One region of the Paenibacillus sp. FSL H7-0716 genome, then DNA from elsewhere that is predicted to be linked to it. Evidence: a T-box and tRNA genes for the amino acid it is inferred to sense, from the RefSeq annotation. Region 1 holds a T-box; the other holds one or more tRNA genes.

Evidence for each region. The T-box of region 1 lies ahead of tyrS (tyrosine--tRNA ligase). A T-box ahead of a tRNA ligase gene usually reads a tRNA of that ligase, here a tRNA-Tyr.
Region 2: it has a tRNA-Tyr gene. The T-box ahead of tyrS (tyrosine--tRNA ligase) is inferred to sense a tRNA for this amino acid. The anticodon was not compared.

What each region holds. Positions count from the first base shown of each region.
Region 1 covers NZ_JBBODA010000010.1:130,271-138,315, forward strand. Annotated here, with positions in the region: gene MHH60_RS15435 (anaerobic sulfatase maturase) at 1-1,003, opposite strand, end outside; gene MHH60_RS15440 (hypothetical protein) at 1,228-1,515, opposite strand; gene tyrS (tyrosine--tRNA ligase) at 1,721-2,980, opposite strand; T-box leader at 3,167-3,397, opposite strand; gene MHH60_RS15450 (Lrp/AsnC family transcriptional regulator) at 3,550-3,996, shown strand; gene MHH60_RS15455 (acetamidase/formamidase family protein) at 4,075-5,625, opposite strand; gene MHH60_RS15460 (DNA alkylation repair protein) at 5,860-6,678, opposite strand; gene MHH60_RS15465 (Crp/Fnr family transcriptional regulator) at 6,787-7,470, opposite strand; gene MHH60_RS15470 (LLM class flavin-dependent oxidoreductase) at 7,554-8,045, opposite strand, start outside.
Region 2 covers NZ_JBBODA010000023.1:47,635-55,679, forward strand. Annotated here, with positions in the region: rRNA gene MHH60_RS23885 (23S ribosomal RNA) at 1-1,294, shown strand, start outside; tRNA gene MHH60_RS23890 (tRNA-Ser) at 1,377-1,468, shown strand; tRNA gene MHH60_RS23895 (tRNA-Met) at 1,499-1,575, shown strand; tRNA gene MHH60_RS23900 (tRNA-Val) at 1,584-1,659, shown strand; tRNA gene MHH60_RS23905 (tRNA-Thr) at 1,692-1,767, shown strand; tRNA gene MHH60_RS23910 (tRNA-Asp) at 1,782-1,859, shown strand; tRNA gene MHH60_RS23915 (tRNA-Phe) at 1,922-1,994, shown strand; tRNA gene MHH60_RS23920 (tRNA-Tyr) at 2,003-2,088, shown strand; tRNA gene MHH60_RS23925 (tRNA-Lys) at 2,094-2,166, shown strand; gene MHH60_RS23930 (PucR family transcriptional regulator) at 2,316-3,410, shown strand; gene MHH60_RS23935 (ABC transporter ATP-binding protein) at 3,522-4,643, shown strand; gene hprK (HPr(Ser) kinase/phosphatase) at 4,854-5,792, shown strand; gene lgt (prolipoprotein diacylglyceryl transferase) at 5,805-6,836, shown strand; gene ppaX (pyrophosphatase PpaX) at 6,842-7,498, shown strand; gene MHH60_RS23955 (acyltransferase) at 7,495-8,004, shown strand.

The sequences.
Region 1 (8,045 bases):
CATTGCAAAAGCTAAGGTACTCACACTTATAGCATGATTCATTCATATTGGGCTTCATTAACAAAAAATCATCATATACTGGGCTGGTTAGCAGCGCTTTCAGGTCAGTTTGGCCGATATTTCCCAGCCTATGCTCTTCATCAATAAAGAAATCGCAAGGGTAGGCATCCCCGTTCGTTTCAAGCACCATCATCTTCGGGCAACATGAGTTGTGAACGCATAACTCTGCCTCACGATGCATGAATACAAGAAGCATATTCTCAAAAATACGAATAGGAAGCTCTGGATACCCACCGTTGTACCAAAGGTCAAATGTACGGCATAAAAAGACTCCGTATTGTTCAGGTGTAATTCGGAAACGTCCCGCTACATCACTTTTCTGAGAAACAAAATCCATGCAGGGGATAAACTGAATATTCGGAAAGGTATGTTCTAGATAAAATGCCATCAACTCCTCTGGTTTCGTCACGTTATCTTCATGAATCACCGTTAGAATACTATACTCCACACCCTCATTCTGTAAATGACGAATCCCACGCATAACTAGACTATAACTGCCTTTCCCCGAACCCGTTACACGATGAGCATCATGAATAGGCTCTGGGCCATCCAGACTAATCCCAACCAAAAAGTTATACCGTTTAAAAAATTTCGCCCATTTCTCATGGATAAGCGTTCCATTGGTCTGCAGTGCATTACTGATCATCGTATGAGGCGGAGCGTACTTAGCTTGAAATGAAATCACTTGTTCAAAATACGAAAGTCCGGCCAATAATGGCTCCCCACCCTGCCAAGAGAAAGTCGCTATCCCTGATGATCTTTTCATGTACTGAGCGATAAACCGCTCCAGAAGCTCCGTATCCATCACCCGGATCGGTTGCTGAGGATGTCCCCCGGCTGTACTGTAATAGCAATAATCACAGGCTAGATTACAATCCTCTGAGACGGTTTTCCACATGACATGAAGGGTCTCCTGCTTAGAGGTTTGTATACATGCAGTCATACGATTCTGCCCCTCCTATGTAATACTATCTTTGTAGAACCTAATTCCTATTTGTTCAATTAAATCATAGATCTGCAAGTCAACGATGAGTAAAACATCATAGCTGGTCGAATAACTGGGCATAAAAAAGCTGCACTCCCCATTGTCCGTTGGAACAAAGCAATAAGGGTGTGCAGTTTCTTTGTGGATGAGTCTAACTAACGGTAGTTAGAGACTAAGTCTTATTAATTACGGACGTATTCTCTATTTGCTGTTTCCAACATGGATTTCCAATCCGCAAACTTCGTCTCCCTAACAACATGACGATCAAAGAGTTCATCAGGTATGTCAGCAACATCTTCTTCTGTCTTTACTTGAAAGTTCCCTTTGGTTACAAACTCATCGAAACTTTTGTAATTGGAATACTTACTCATAAACGCTTCATTAAACAATTTTTCGAAAGAGATGTGATTGGGATCTTCTTGATACGTTTTCTGTCCTTGTAACTCATTCATTAATTCTTCCATGGTCATTGGTTTTTGTCTTCTCAAATTACCACTCCTAATTTTCTGTTATAGTTGTAGAATATCATGTTAATCCATAAATCACACGAATCCTAAGCTTACCATAATTTTGACGATTTCACCTTTCAAATTTCACTTAATATGCAAATAGTCGGCCTCTATACTTAAAATACAACAAAAAGCCTTCCTTATTCATAAGGAAGGCTTCTTATTATTAGGACAATTTCACCAGGCTGTAGTTTTTCTTCCCCTTACGGATAATGATAAAACGTCCGCCGATGGCTTCGCTGGCTGTAACTTCAAATGCTACATCGCTAACTTTTTCACCGTTCATGGAAATTGCGCCTTTGGTGATGTCTTCACGTGCTTGACGTTTGGATGGCTCAATTCCTAGATCTACCAGCCACTCCACGATATTTTTGGACTCCAATGTCGTTTCGAAGGTCGGCATTTCCTTGAAGCCTTGCTCGATCTCGTCAGCGGTCAGAGATTTAATATCTCCACTGAACAGAGCGGCAGTAATACGTTTAGCCTGCTCCAGCAATTCCTCACCATGTACGAATCTGGTCATTTCTTCAGCCAGTGTTATTTGCGCTTCACGTTTATGCGGTTCGGTTTGCACCTTTTCTGCAAGTGCATCAATTTGCTCTTTAGAGAGGAAGGTAAAGTACTTCAGGTATTTCACAACATCACGGTCATCTGTATTTGCCCAGAACTGGTAGAATTCAAAAGCTGTCGTTTTGTTCGGATCCAGCCAAATGGCTCCGCCAGCTGTTTTACCGAATTTTGTACCATCGGCTTTCAGCATAAGCGGGATGGTAAGTCCGAATGCTACCGCTTCAGAACCTTCTTTTTTACGAATCAGATCTAAGCCACTTGTGATGTTCCCCCATTGGTCAGAACCACCGATTTGCAGCTGCACATCTTCATGCTGGAACAGATGCAGGTAGTCCAGGGATTGCAGGATTTGGTAGGAGAATTCCGTAAAGGAAATTCCGCTGTCCAATCTGCTCGCTACAACATCCTTGGCAAGCATCGAATTGATGCTGAAGTTTTTACCATAGTCACGTAAAAATTCGATAACATTGATTTTATGCGTCCAATCGTAGTTGTTCACCATGCGGATTTGATTGTCGCCATCAGTCACGAACAATTTTTTCATTTGTGCTGTAAGTGCATCAACGTTGGCTTGGACTTGCTCCAGCGTTTGCAAAGAGCGTTCGGATTGACGTCCACTTGGATCACCGATCGTTCCCGTAGCCCCACCAATTAGAATAACCGGACGATGTCCTGCCAGCTGGAATCTTTTGAGCACCATGAATGGAATCAAGTGGCCAATATGCATACTGTCACCCGTTGGATCTACACCGCAGTACAGAGATACCGATTTTTGATTGGTCAGTTCTCTAAGCCCTTCGGCATCTGTTTGTTGATTGATGGCATCGCGCCATTCTAGTTCGTCGATAATATTCATTTCCTTACACCCCTCAAAATTAGTAGTTATCCTATAATGAAACATCAGTCCGCCAAGCGGAAACGGCTCTGTCCTCCTGTTTAGGACGGTACCGTTTCAGCGAGAAATATAAGGATCATTGATGAAGTGAACCCTATAAATCCTTATATTTAAAAACAAAAAAATCGTCCCTTTGTCTATTGTAGACATAGGGACGATTGAATAACCGTGTTACCACCCAGATTGCACCCATGAAACGCTTATACTCAAGCATACCATTGATACCACTCTTGACGAGATATCGTTCGCCATTCCGCTCGGTGTTACCCAAGATACTCCAAAGTGTAATTCGTAAGCTTAGTGTGTACCGGGTTTCATCAACCCCCGGCTTTCTGGAACAGGGACTAAGTTACTACTGGGCTCCTTCAACGTATATCGTATATAAGATTACAGCCAGTATAGTGAAATAATTCTTTTATGTCAACTACCTTCAGCAGAGAATGCCGCCACACACTTCTACTGTAAAGCGCTAATAGGCATTACCACTTTTTTTCTGATACAATTACGAAAAAAGAGGTGAACGAATCCGCATGCTAGATCCTATCGATAACCATATTTTGATGCGGCTGGCCCAAAACAGCAGAATTTCCTATACTGATCTAGCTAAAGAAGTCAGTTTATCAAGTGTCGCGGTGAAAGACCGTATTGATCGGCTAGTCAATCAAGGGATTATTGAACAGTTCTCGATTGTCATCAGTGCCGAAAAGTTAGGAAAGAAAATCTCGGCCTACCTGGAACTTGAAGTAGAACCTGCTCATTTGAATCATATTGTCGACGTATTAAAAGAAAACGAACGTGTAGCTGTATTATACGAAATGACAGGACCTTGTATTCTGCATATTCACATCTTAGTTGAGAATCTTGAAGAGATGGAACGGTTTATGCATGAATCAATCTATTGTCTGGATGGACTGGTACGTGTAGAAAACCAAATTTTATTGAAACGCCACAAAAATCAAGACGGCTTAAATATATAAGAAAAAGAACCGCCTATAAAGACGGTTCTTTTCTCATCTAAATTTTTATTAGAATTATCAAATAATTGCTATTTCGTCCTACTCTGTCTTAGCCAGCTTAGCTTTATAAAAGTTCACGAAATATTCGCTGACCACAACCTGCCCGTTCACAACACTTAATGGGGCTACAAGCTTCACTGTCTCTCCGTTGTAAATTCCCGTTGTCGCTCCAACCTTCATCTCCAGTACATTGCCATTGTAGCTCAGCGTAACTGTCTTAGTGGCTGGCTGCCAGCCAACCTTTGCTCCAAAGTTCTCAAAGCTGCTCCGTAAAACCACGGGCTTGCGCTCAGAATCGCCGAATTGACCTTTATCAATTAAGGCGTGTACGCCCCAGTTTCCATCCACCACTTGTGTAATTCCAAAATCAGCTGACACAGACATCAGAGAATACGCTTCATCTTCGCTCAATTCCATTCCAGCCATTAAAAAATCTTTTGTTTTATGAGCGGCATCCTTCATGGCTTTGTCGATGGATGAGTTTTTGAAGATATCCGTCTGAGCACTAGCCCCCAGCTCCTCCAAATAATTAGCGTAGCTGAATCCATGCACGACCCACTCGTTCTCATTTTCAAGTAATGGGAAGTTTAAACCTTTCAGCTTGTTGTTAAGCGATGTTTTTTTATGAAGAATAACTTGTATATCCCCTGTGACCGATGTCTCAATCGCAGTTCCGTTAATCTCCGAATCGCCTTGACCGGCATGCGGGTCACCGATCGACAGTAGTGCACCAGCTACGGATACAGGATAATACATCGTTGCACCTTCGGTAATCCGCCAATCATCTACGTTACCGCCGTTGTAAGAAGGTGGAACGGAGTCAACAACATCCGCTTCTTTTGGCGCCACACCCATTGTACCAAAGTGGAGACGTACCGGAATTTTCACACCTTTTAGCACATCGAAGTTCTTATCAATCGTATTATGGTCAACGATAACACCCGGGTAGTCAATTGTCGGGTGCACTTGACCATCCGGATCGGTTTGCACAGACCATTTGTAGTTATATACAGCTGTTGCATAATCTGTTCCACCCTCCGTATCCATCTCGTAGATGGTTACTACCTCACGCTTTTTCGGCTCCTCTACCATATCTCCGTATAGATAACCCCAGTTCGCTGCGGCATTCACGCCATATGTTTTGCCAGCGTATTGGTCATTCCCATTTGGTCTCAGCTTCATGTCCAGAATCTTCACTTCCAACACATCTCCCGGTTCAGCACCTTCAACAGCGATGGGACCTGTCATAATGTGTACGCCTGGCCCGCGGAGCGCTTCGTTCTTCTCCCCTTTAATCCAGTGGAAAATATCCTCCACTCCCGCATCTCCTTTAATCATCCGCTCGTAATCATCGCCTGAATGATGTGTAATGGCCTCAACCGTTACGATGTCTCCCGATTGTACAGTTAGAGCTGGATCTCCCTTACCTATATTCCCCCATCGAACAGTTTCCGAATTCGCCTTCAAAACATGGGTTTTTGGTTTATACGCATTGTTTAATGTGTTAGCATACATAACACCAGATAACGAACTCACCCCTAAAAACAGGGATAAAGTGACACCCACATTACGAATTATTTGTTTTTTCATAAGAAAATCCTCCATTCCTTTAATTTGTGTTAGTTTTTATAACATTTGGTGTTTTTGAGTATAACAGATGACCTGAGGATTAACAATATAAATATTTTCATGAATTTTGGTTTAAATAATAAACACGAAGGAGTATTTTTCTTGAATTATCCAAGTTAACTGTACAATAAAAAAACGCCAACACTTATTAGCCCATAGTGTTTGACGTTTGATTATCCAGTCTAAAGTAATGCACTAATTTAATTTTTGATCAGTAATACTTCTTGTAGCCCGGGTTACAATCCGCTTTGTTTCCTTGGTACCTGATAGGTTCAACCATTCATCACAAATTTGCTGTACCCATGCCGGATGGCTTTTGCTAGCATCATTTAACCAGTTGCTTACAGAATCCTGAACGTATTTTGCCGGATCAGAGTTAAGCGGTTCTAATAGCGGAAGGGCAATCGCTGGATTTTCTTTGAGTGTTGTAATATGCTTTGCCCATACCCCATGTGGGCGCGTCAATTCGATCGCAAATCTCCTAATATTCGCGTCCTGATCATGAACCCAATCCTTTAACAATTCAATGGACGCTTCCAGCTCGGCAATGACTGATTCCCTTAAAGCCATCCAAGAAATCTCACGCACCCCAAAATGACCATCCGCTGCAAAAGGACGGATTGCTGTTAGTTTTTGAACTAGACTCCATTGATGATTCTGGCCCACGATATAAGCAGCCCAGCAGCGAACACTATCGGATTTATGATGAGCTAACACAGCAAATAGCCGGGAACGTTCCAGCTCTGATTTACAGTCAAATAGAAGCTGCCACTCACGTGAAATCACCGGGATTAGCTTCATGATTTTCTTTTCCGATAACGCATTCAACCTTAGTAAAATTGGTTTAACTTCCTCTTCAAAACCTAGCTCATTCAGTACATTTTCCAGCAATATAAGATGATCCACCGCAAGCCATTCCGTTAAATTCACGCTCTGTAAATATCCTTTATTCAGCAGTTCTACAATCTCAACGGGAATTTCAGTAACCTTTCGAGCGCCCTTCCTGTGTTCCATGGAAATCGTCCCTTCACTATGATTTGAAAGCTTAAATCACCTTCATGTCATAGCTAGGATACGATTGTTTTTAAAAATCAAGCTGTAATCTCGTTTACAACTCGATAGCTATGTTATATTTCTTTCCAAAATCTTGTCTCGCTGGACATAGATAGTTCTGAACCCTGTCTGAATAACCTCCGCTTTCACCAATTCTTGTAATGCCACAGTTACAGCCTCTCTGCTGGCTCCAATTAAATTAGCGATTTCTTGATGCGATAGAGGAACATTAATTTTGTAACAATTATCCTTATGCTCAACCCCATGCTGATCTGCCAGCTTTAACAGAACGCACAATATTTTATCATGCAGATTTCCGATGGCTAGATTTTGAGTTAACTGACTCATACTTTTTATGCGGTCGCTCAATACTTGCAATAATGACATCATAAACCTAGGCCGGTGAGAGATAAATTCTTCAAATCTTGCAGGATCAATTGTACAGATATGGCTTTCCTCAATCGTTTCAATATAATGTTCCTTCGTTCCAAAAGAAATCACACCCATTTCACCAAAAACATTGCCTTCACTAAGGATATCCGATGTAAATTGCTTACCGTTTGCGTTTAATTGGTATAAGCGAACCTTCCCTTTTTTCACAAAAAACAGTCCTTCAGAAAAGGTTGATGGTGTTTGGATATATGTATTTTTGGGGACTACTGTTATTCGCGTTAATTCTTCCATTTCAATTAGATCTTCCAGTCCTAACGATTGAAGCAAATTGAATTGAGATAAATAATGATTTTTTTCCATTGCCCCTCCTGTATAAAACGCTATTCATTTCTTCAGTATACCTTACAAAAAAAAGCCACGTCCTAAGGACGCAGCTTACTAAATTACCGATTACTTGCTTCCCAGCGCGCTACTTCTTCCCGCACACGTGGGGCCACTTCGGTGCCCAGCAGTCTAATCGCCTGCATAACCTCCTCATGAGGCATCGTGCCGTGCGGCACATGTAAAAAGAATCGCGTAATTCCCACATGTTTGCGCAGATGAATGATTTTATTAGCGACAGTTTCTGGATCACCTACGTAAAGGGCGCCATCTAAGCTGCACGCTGCATCATAATCTGCACGATGGTACGGAGGTGTTCCTTTTTCCTTCGCCCGCACATTGGTCCGGGCATGCGTTGAAGGGAAAAATTTCTCCAGCGCTAACTGATTAGTCTCCGCTATAAACCCGTGTGAATGCGAAGCGATTGGAAATTTTGAAATATCATGCCCGGCTTCTGCTGCTGCTTTTTTGTAAAGCTGTACATGTGACGCATAATCCAGTGGTAGAACATTCCCTATAATCGCTAAAACAAAAGGCAAACCTAGTGATCCTGT
Region 2 (8,045 bases), on a different contig from region 1:
CCAGGAGAAGGTGCCCGTACCGCAAACCGACACAGGTAGGCGAGAAGAGAATTCTAAGGCGCGCGGAAGAACTCTCGTTAAGGAACTCGGCAAAATGACCCCGTAACTTCGGGAGAAGGGGTGCCCCGGTAGTGTGAATAGCACGAGGGGGCCGCAGTGAAAAGGCCCAAGCGACTGTTTAGCAAAAACACAGGTCTGTGCGAAGCCGCAAGGCGAAGTATACGGGCTGACGCCTGCCCGGTGCTGGAAGGTTAAGGGGAGTGGTTAGGGGTAACCCGAAGCTATGAACCGAAGCCCCAGTAAACGGCGGCCGTAACTATAACGGTCCTAAGGTAGCGAAATTCCTTGTCAGGTAAATTCTGACCCGCACGAATGGCGTAACGACTTGGGCGCTGTCTCAACGAGAGATCCGGTGAAATTTTAATACCTGTGAAGATGCAGGTTACCCGCGACAAGACGGAAAGACCCCATGGAGCTTTACTGCAGCTTGATATTGAATTTGGGTACGATCTGTACAGGATAGGTGGGAGCCGTAGAAATCGGAGCGCAAGCTTCGGTGGAGGCGCCGTTGGGATACCACCCTGATCGTATCTAGGTTCTAACCTAGTGCCCTAATCGGGTACGGGGACCGTGTCAGGCGGGCAGTTTGACTGGGGCGGTCGCCTCCTAAAGAGTAACGGAGGCGTTCCAAGGTTCCCTCAGAATGGTTGGAAATCATTCGCAGAGTGCAAAGGCATAAGGGAGCTTGACTGCGAGACCTACAAGTCGAGCAGGGACGAAAGTCGGACTTAGTGATCCGGTGGTACCGCATGGAAGGGCCATCGCTCAACGGATAAAAGCTACCCTGGGGATAACAGGCTTATCTCCCCCAAGAGTCCACATCGACGGGGAGGTTTGGCACCTCGATGTCGGCTCATCGCATCCTGGGGCTGAAGTAGGTCCCAAGGGTTGGGCTGTTCGCCCATTAAAGCGGTACGCGAGCTGGGTTCAGAACGTCGTGAGACAGTTCGGTCCCTATCTGTCGTGGGCGCAGGAAATTTGAGAGGAGCTGTCCTTAGTACGAGAGGACCGGGATGGACGTACCGCTGGTGCACCAGTTGTTCCGCCAGGAGCATGGCTGGGTAGCTACGTACGGACGGGATAAGCGCTGAAAGCATCTAAGCGTGAAGCCCCCCTCAAGATGAGATTTCCCAATTAGTAAGACCCCTTGAAGACGACGAGGTAGATAGGTTGGAGGTGGAAGTGCAGCAATGCATGGAGCTGACCAATACTAATCGGTCGAGGGCTTATCCTATACTTAGAATGCAGATTTGTTTCGGATTCAGTTTTCAGGGAGTCAAATTCCTGTTTGGATTGCTGTGGTACTGATATCGTTTGGAGAGATACCCAAGTGGCTATAAGGGGACCCTCTGCTAAGGGGTTAGACTGCGTAAGCGGTGCGTGGGTTCGAATCCCACTCTCTCCGCCATTTTCAATCCATAGCAATACTAATTATTGTGGCGGTGTAGCTCAGCTGGCTAGAGCGTACGGTTCATACCCGTGAGGTCGGGGGTTCGATCCCCTTCGCCGCTACCATAATACCTGGAGGCTTAGCTCAGCTGGGAGAGCATCTGCCTTACAAGCAGAGGGTCGGGGGTTCGATCCCCTCAGCCTCCACCATTTTCATCTTTTTAGAATTGCTTTTACACCGTGCCGGTGTAGCTCAACTGGTAGAGCAACTGACTTGTAATCAGTAGGTTGGGGGTTCAAGTCCTCTCGCCGGCACCATTTTTATTTAATGCGGAACCGTGGTGTAGTTGGCCTAACATGCCTGCCTGTCACGCAGGAGACCGCGGGTTCGAATCCCGTCGGTTCCGCCATTTTTTCCACAAAATGAGTGGGAAGTGTAAGACTTTTCCGCTTAATTGTCATGTAATCTTATGGCTCGGTAGCTCAGTCGGTAGAGCAGAGGACTGAAAATCCTCGTGTCGGCGGTTCGATTCCGTCCCGAGCCACCTTTTTTGGGGGATTAGCGAAGTGGCCAAACGCATCAGACTGTAAATCTGCTCACGTACGTGTTCGGTGGTTCGAATCCATCATCCCCCACCATTTATGAGCCATTAGCTCAGTTGGTAGAGCACCTGACTTTTAATCAGGGTGTCGAAGGTTCGAGTCCTTCATGGCTCATCCCAAACAGAAAGTCATCACCTTAGGGTGGTGGCTTTTTTTGTGTTTTTATGTCGTATTATAGTAGCGCGCTGCTGTAGTGATTAACATAATATTAGAGAATATGCTAAAATAGGCGAAAAGAGCAAAAGTGGTGGAGTATGGTGACTATGGATAGCGAAACATTGCGGAAAAAGTTAGAGCAGCTCACCGGAAAGAAAACCGGAATCAAGCAGTTAGGGAGGCAACATTCAGCTTCTCTTTTTAGCCTGGGATTGGAAGCACAAGAACAGCCGGTAATCCATGAGGGTCATCTTTGGGCACCATTATATGAGACTGATGGACGTGTAACCGCTGTCTGGGTGGAATTGGATGGACTTAACTCTTTGGAAATACAATTAGTGAATTATGCGGTTCGAAACTTTGCAATTGCACTAAAAGCTACTGGGGTTAGAGAAGAAGGGGAAGCGGAGGCTCGGCAGCTGGGTACCTGGTTGAACACCGAACTGGAGCAAGAGAAAAATGACTCTGAGATACCCGATGAGATGGCTCTAAAGGGACGTTTATTCGGAGATATGGTTCCATTCCTACTTAGCAGTGAGAATGCACATAGCCCGCAGATCACTTATCGTTCCTTAATGAAGCTGTTGCGCAGCTATTTTGAGAATGAAATTCTGCTTATACCTCTTCAAGAAAAAGAATGGTTAATATTGGCCCGGAAGGAATTACTCACGGGCGGAGATGATAAGGATGAGGAAGAAGAGAGCGTAGATGAAATTCTGGCTCAGACAAGCATGGGCTTACACGAACTGATAGCCAGCGAATGGGTAGGTGTATTCCATTTGGCTGTAGCTCCGGCTATCGTTCCTGTTAAGGGATTGACGGGATCCGTGGCCTTGTTGAGAGAGACTATTGTACTCGGACGAATTTTCCAAGTGGGTGAATATATTCATTTACCTTGGGAGCTGCATTTGGAACGTTTGGTTAACAGCATTCCTGATGCACGGCGTAAACAGTTACTTGGACAGATTGGCGACTATTCTTCCGTATTATCAGATAAAGAAATGCTGATGACTCTGGAGACGTTTTTTGAGATGGATTGTAATGTAAGTGAAACAGCCAAGAAGCTATATATTCATCGCAACACGCTTTTATACCGTCTGGACAAGATAAAGCAGGAGACGGGTGCCGATGTGCGTAGCTTTGGGGACGCTGCTATTGTGAAGCTTACTATGCTTTTGTATAAAGTGACGAAAAGGAAATAGGTTTTTTGTGAACGTTACAAATAGCCACCGTGTCCCGTCTAGGGTAATATAAATGTACAAGGAAAAAAGAATTTTTCAATTAATCAATAATTAACTCGAGGGGGAAATACAATGGCAGGCGTACGTTTAGAGCATATTTTCAAAAAATACCCGGGTTCAGATAAAGCAACAGTAATGGATATCAATCTTGATATTAAAGATAAGGAATTTCTAGTATTGGTTGGACCATCCGGTTGCGGTAAATCCACAACTTTGCGTATGATCGCTGGTCTGGAAGAAATCTCCGAAGGTAAAATGTACATTGGCGATCGTGTAGTCAACGACGTTGCACCTAAAGACCGCGATATCGCGATGGTATTCCAATCCTACGCACTGTATCCGCATATGAGCGTATACCAAAACATGGCTTTCGGTTTGAAACTTCGTAAAGTGAAGAAAGATGAAATCGACAAGAAAGTACGTGAAGCTGCTAGAATTCTCGATATCGAGCATTTGCTAGATCGTAAACCAAAAGCACTTTCCGGTGGTCAACGCCAACGTGTCGCTTTGGGACGCGCTATCGTACGTGATCCACAAGTCTTCTTGATGGATGAGCCTCTTTCCAACTTGGATGCTAAACTTCGTGGTCAAATGCGCGCTGAAATCACTAAACTGGTTAAACGCCTTGAAACCACTTGTATCTACGTAACGCATGACCAAACAGAAGCTATGACAATGGGTGACCGTATCGTAGTTATGTATGATGGTATCATTCAACAAGCTGCTTCCCCTGAAGAGTTGTACAATGAACCAACTAACCTGTTCGTAGCTGGATTTATCGGATCCCCTACAATGAACTTTATCAATGGTACTTTGTCCGAAGCAAACGGTTCTGTCCGTTTCCGTGCTGAGAACCTTGATGTTGAAGTACCAGGCGGAAAGGCTCAAATCATCCGCAGCAAAGGCTACATTGGCAAAGAAGTAATTATGGGCGTTCGTCCAGAAGATATCCATGAAGAGCCAGTATTCTTGGAAGCTTCCCCGAACACAATCTTTACTTCATTGGTTGATGTAACTGAAAACCTTGGTCACGAAATGCTCCTTTACTTGAGCGGCCTTGGTAAATCTACTGTAATCGCTCGTGTAGATGGACGTTCCACTACTCGCGAAGGCAGCAAGCCAAAATTGGCTATCGATATGAACAAAGTTCACTTCTTCGATAAAGAATCCGAAGTAAACATTCTGTTGGGATAAGATCACAGGATCTTTTCTCTCTTGATAAAGCCACCCGAAAGGGTGGCTTTATTGTTTAATTAGGGTCGTAATGGATAGGCGTTAAGATTGCATTCACAAGCGTTATCAATTAAGATAGCAGGAGAATTACCTCCGGAATTGTAATGAGATCGCTGTCAACCGGACGCAGTAAGCGGACATATACCGCAGGTGACGAAAGGACGAATTTACATGGCTAAGAAAGTAAAAGTATCTGAATTGGTACAACATTTTCAATTAGAGGTTATTTCCGGCCAGGAAGGTCTAAAGCGACCTATTACGGTCGATGACCTGAATCGCCCTGGACTAGAGATTGCTGGTTATTTCGAATATTATCCGGAAGAACGTGTTCAACTATTAGGTAAGACAGAACTCGCATTCTTCTCCATGCTGCCTGAAGCTGAACGTAAAAGTAGGCTTCGTGGAATCTGTAATGACAATACCCCTTGTATCGTAATTACCCGTAGTTTGGATGTGCCACAGGAGTTAATTGATATAAGTAATGAAAAGGGACTTCCTGTGCTGCGTAGCTCGATGGCTACGACTATTTTCTCCAGCCGTTTGACGAGCTTCTTAGAAGGGAGATTAGCCCCTACAGCAACGATTCATGGTGTACTCTGTGATGTATATGGTGTAGGTATGCTGATTACTGGTAGTAGTGGTATTGGTAAGAGTGAGACAGCCCTTGAACTTGTAAAACGTGGACATAGACTGATCGCTGATGATGCCGTGGAAATCCGCCAGACTTCAGATAACCAGCTGCATGGTACAGCCCCTGAGTTGATCCGTCACTTGTTGGAAATTCGCGGAGTAGGTATCATCAACGTAATGACACTTTTTGGTGCGGGTGCTATCCGTAATCATAAACGGATTACACTTGTCGTTAGATTAGAGGCTTGGCAGCAAGACAAGCAGTATGACCGGCTTGGACTTGATGAGGAAACGACGCGGATTATTGATACCGATGTTCCACTTGTAACCATTCCTGTACGTCCAGGACGTAACCTTGCCGTTATTATTGAGGTTGCTGCGATGAACTATCGCCTGAAGCAAATGGGCTTTAATGCAGCCCTGCAGTTTACGAATAAGTTAACTGCGACCATATCTGAGGATATGGACGATCTCGATTAGGAGTGTGAGACAATGTTCCCATTAGCAATAGATCCTATTGTATTCTCAATTGGATCACTGCCTGTACACTGGTACGGGTTAATACTAGGGGTCGGTGCACTCGCGGGATTATTTCTTGCGATCCGCGAGGGCAAACGGTTCGGAATCCCGCAAGAATTCTTTATGGATATGCTGCTACTGGGTGTACCCTCGGCAATTATAGGGGCACGGATTTATTTTGTAGCTTTTAAATGGGACGATTATAAGCATAATCTGATAGACGTCTTTAAGATCTGGAATGGCGGTATCGCCATTTACGGCGCATTAATAGGAGCGATTATTTGCGGAATTATTTATTTCCGTTATAAGGGTTACCCTTTCTGGCGTATTGTTGATATTTGCGCACCTGGACTACTGGCGGGTCAAATGATTGGCCGCTGGGGAAACTTTGTCAACCAAGAGGCATACGGCAGCGTAGTTGAGGAATCTTTTTTACGGGATAAACTGCATTTACCTGACTTCATCGTTAATCAAATGTACATAGGGGATGCTTTTCATCATCCGACTTTCCTGTATGAATCTCTATGGAGCTTACTAGGGATTGCGTTATTGATGATTCTCCGTCGTCAGAAGTTTGTACGCGCTGGAGAAATCTTCATGTCTTACTTTATATGGTATTCCATCGGTCGGTTCTTCATCGAGGCTGTGCGTACTGACAGTTTAGCCTTTAACGGAAGTGCAGGACTGGCTTCGTTTATAAATGGCTTATGGAGTCCGATGGAATGGTTAGGTTTTGAACAAGGATATCTGGATCCTGCCTATGGTAATATTCGTATTTCTCAGCTGCTTTCTCTACTGATTATTGTGGCAGCTATATTATTAATCGTTATTCGCAGAGTAACCGGAGAGCCTAAAGCACATTATTCTGACCCTATCGTATGTACTAAACCGATCCAAGCAGATACTGTAGTGCCAGAAAGCGCAGTAAATACACCGCAGAAAACTCGTCAAGGAACACAACCTGAGCAAGGACAGCCAGCGGATGGAGATAAGAAGGAGCAGTAAAACTTATGATAGAATGCGTTCTTTTTGATCTGGATGGAACGATTGTCGATACGAATGAGCTAATCATTAGCTCATTTATGTACGCGCTGAAGGACAATGGTCTGGCTCCACTGACCAGAGAAGAGATAATTCCGCATATGGGAACAACCCTTCAGCAACAGATGAGAGTATTCTCTGGACTAGAGGATGTAAATGGTACGTTAGAAAAGTCCTATCGTTCTTATAATAATGAGCATCATGATGAGTTAGTGCGTTCTTTCCCGCTTGTAAAGGAGACCATTGAGGAGCTCTCGCGTCGTGGGATCAAACTTGGGATTGTAACTACTAAGATCCGTCCAACAACGATCAAGACCCTGGAAAGGTTCGATTTGCTTAAGTACATGGATACGATTGTGACTGTGAACGATGTTACTGAACCAAAGCCACATCCGGAGCCCGTTCTGACAGCGGTCAAAAACCTTGGCGTTGATCCTCGCAAAACCTTAATGATAGGTGACAGTGCAGTTGATATTCAATCAGCCAAAGCTGCCGGTGTATACGCTGCTGGAGTATCTTGGTCTTTGAAGGGCGAGGATACGCTCCGCAAGTATGATCCGGACTTTATCATCCATAACATGAAGGATATTATAGAAATTATGGAGCGAGGAACGAATGAATCGTGAGAAACGTAACCCGTTATCCAGTAGAAGGTCATAACTCACTTTGGTATATTTACCGTACGGTCAGTCCTTGGAAGGGTGTCCGCAACTTTATTTTTATTCAGATTGCCCGCTATTGTCCGATTCTACCGTTAAAGAATTGGATCTATCGACGGATGTTGGGGATGAAGGTTGGTAAACACACGGCTTTTGGTCTTATGGCAATGGTGGATGTGTTTTTTCCGGAGAAAATAACGGTAGGTGAGAATTCTATTATTGGTTATAACACGACGATTCTGGCGCATGAGTATCTGATCAAGGAATATCGCCTGGGCGAAGTGGTGATCGGTGAAAATGTATTGATCGGCGCGAATACAACGATTCTTCCCGGTGTAACCATTGGAGATTGGGCAGTTATAGCTGCTGGCTCTGTGGTGCACAAAAATGTGGCAGCTGGCTCTTTTGTCGGAGGCAATCCACTGCGAGAGCTGCGCCCCTCTTCAACGGAAGAACATGCGGAACAAGTGTAAACGATGCTTTTTTAACCCTGCAGTTACATATTGCGTTTTTT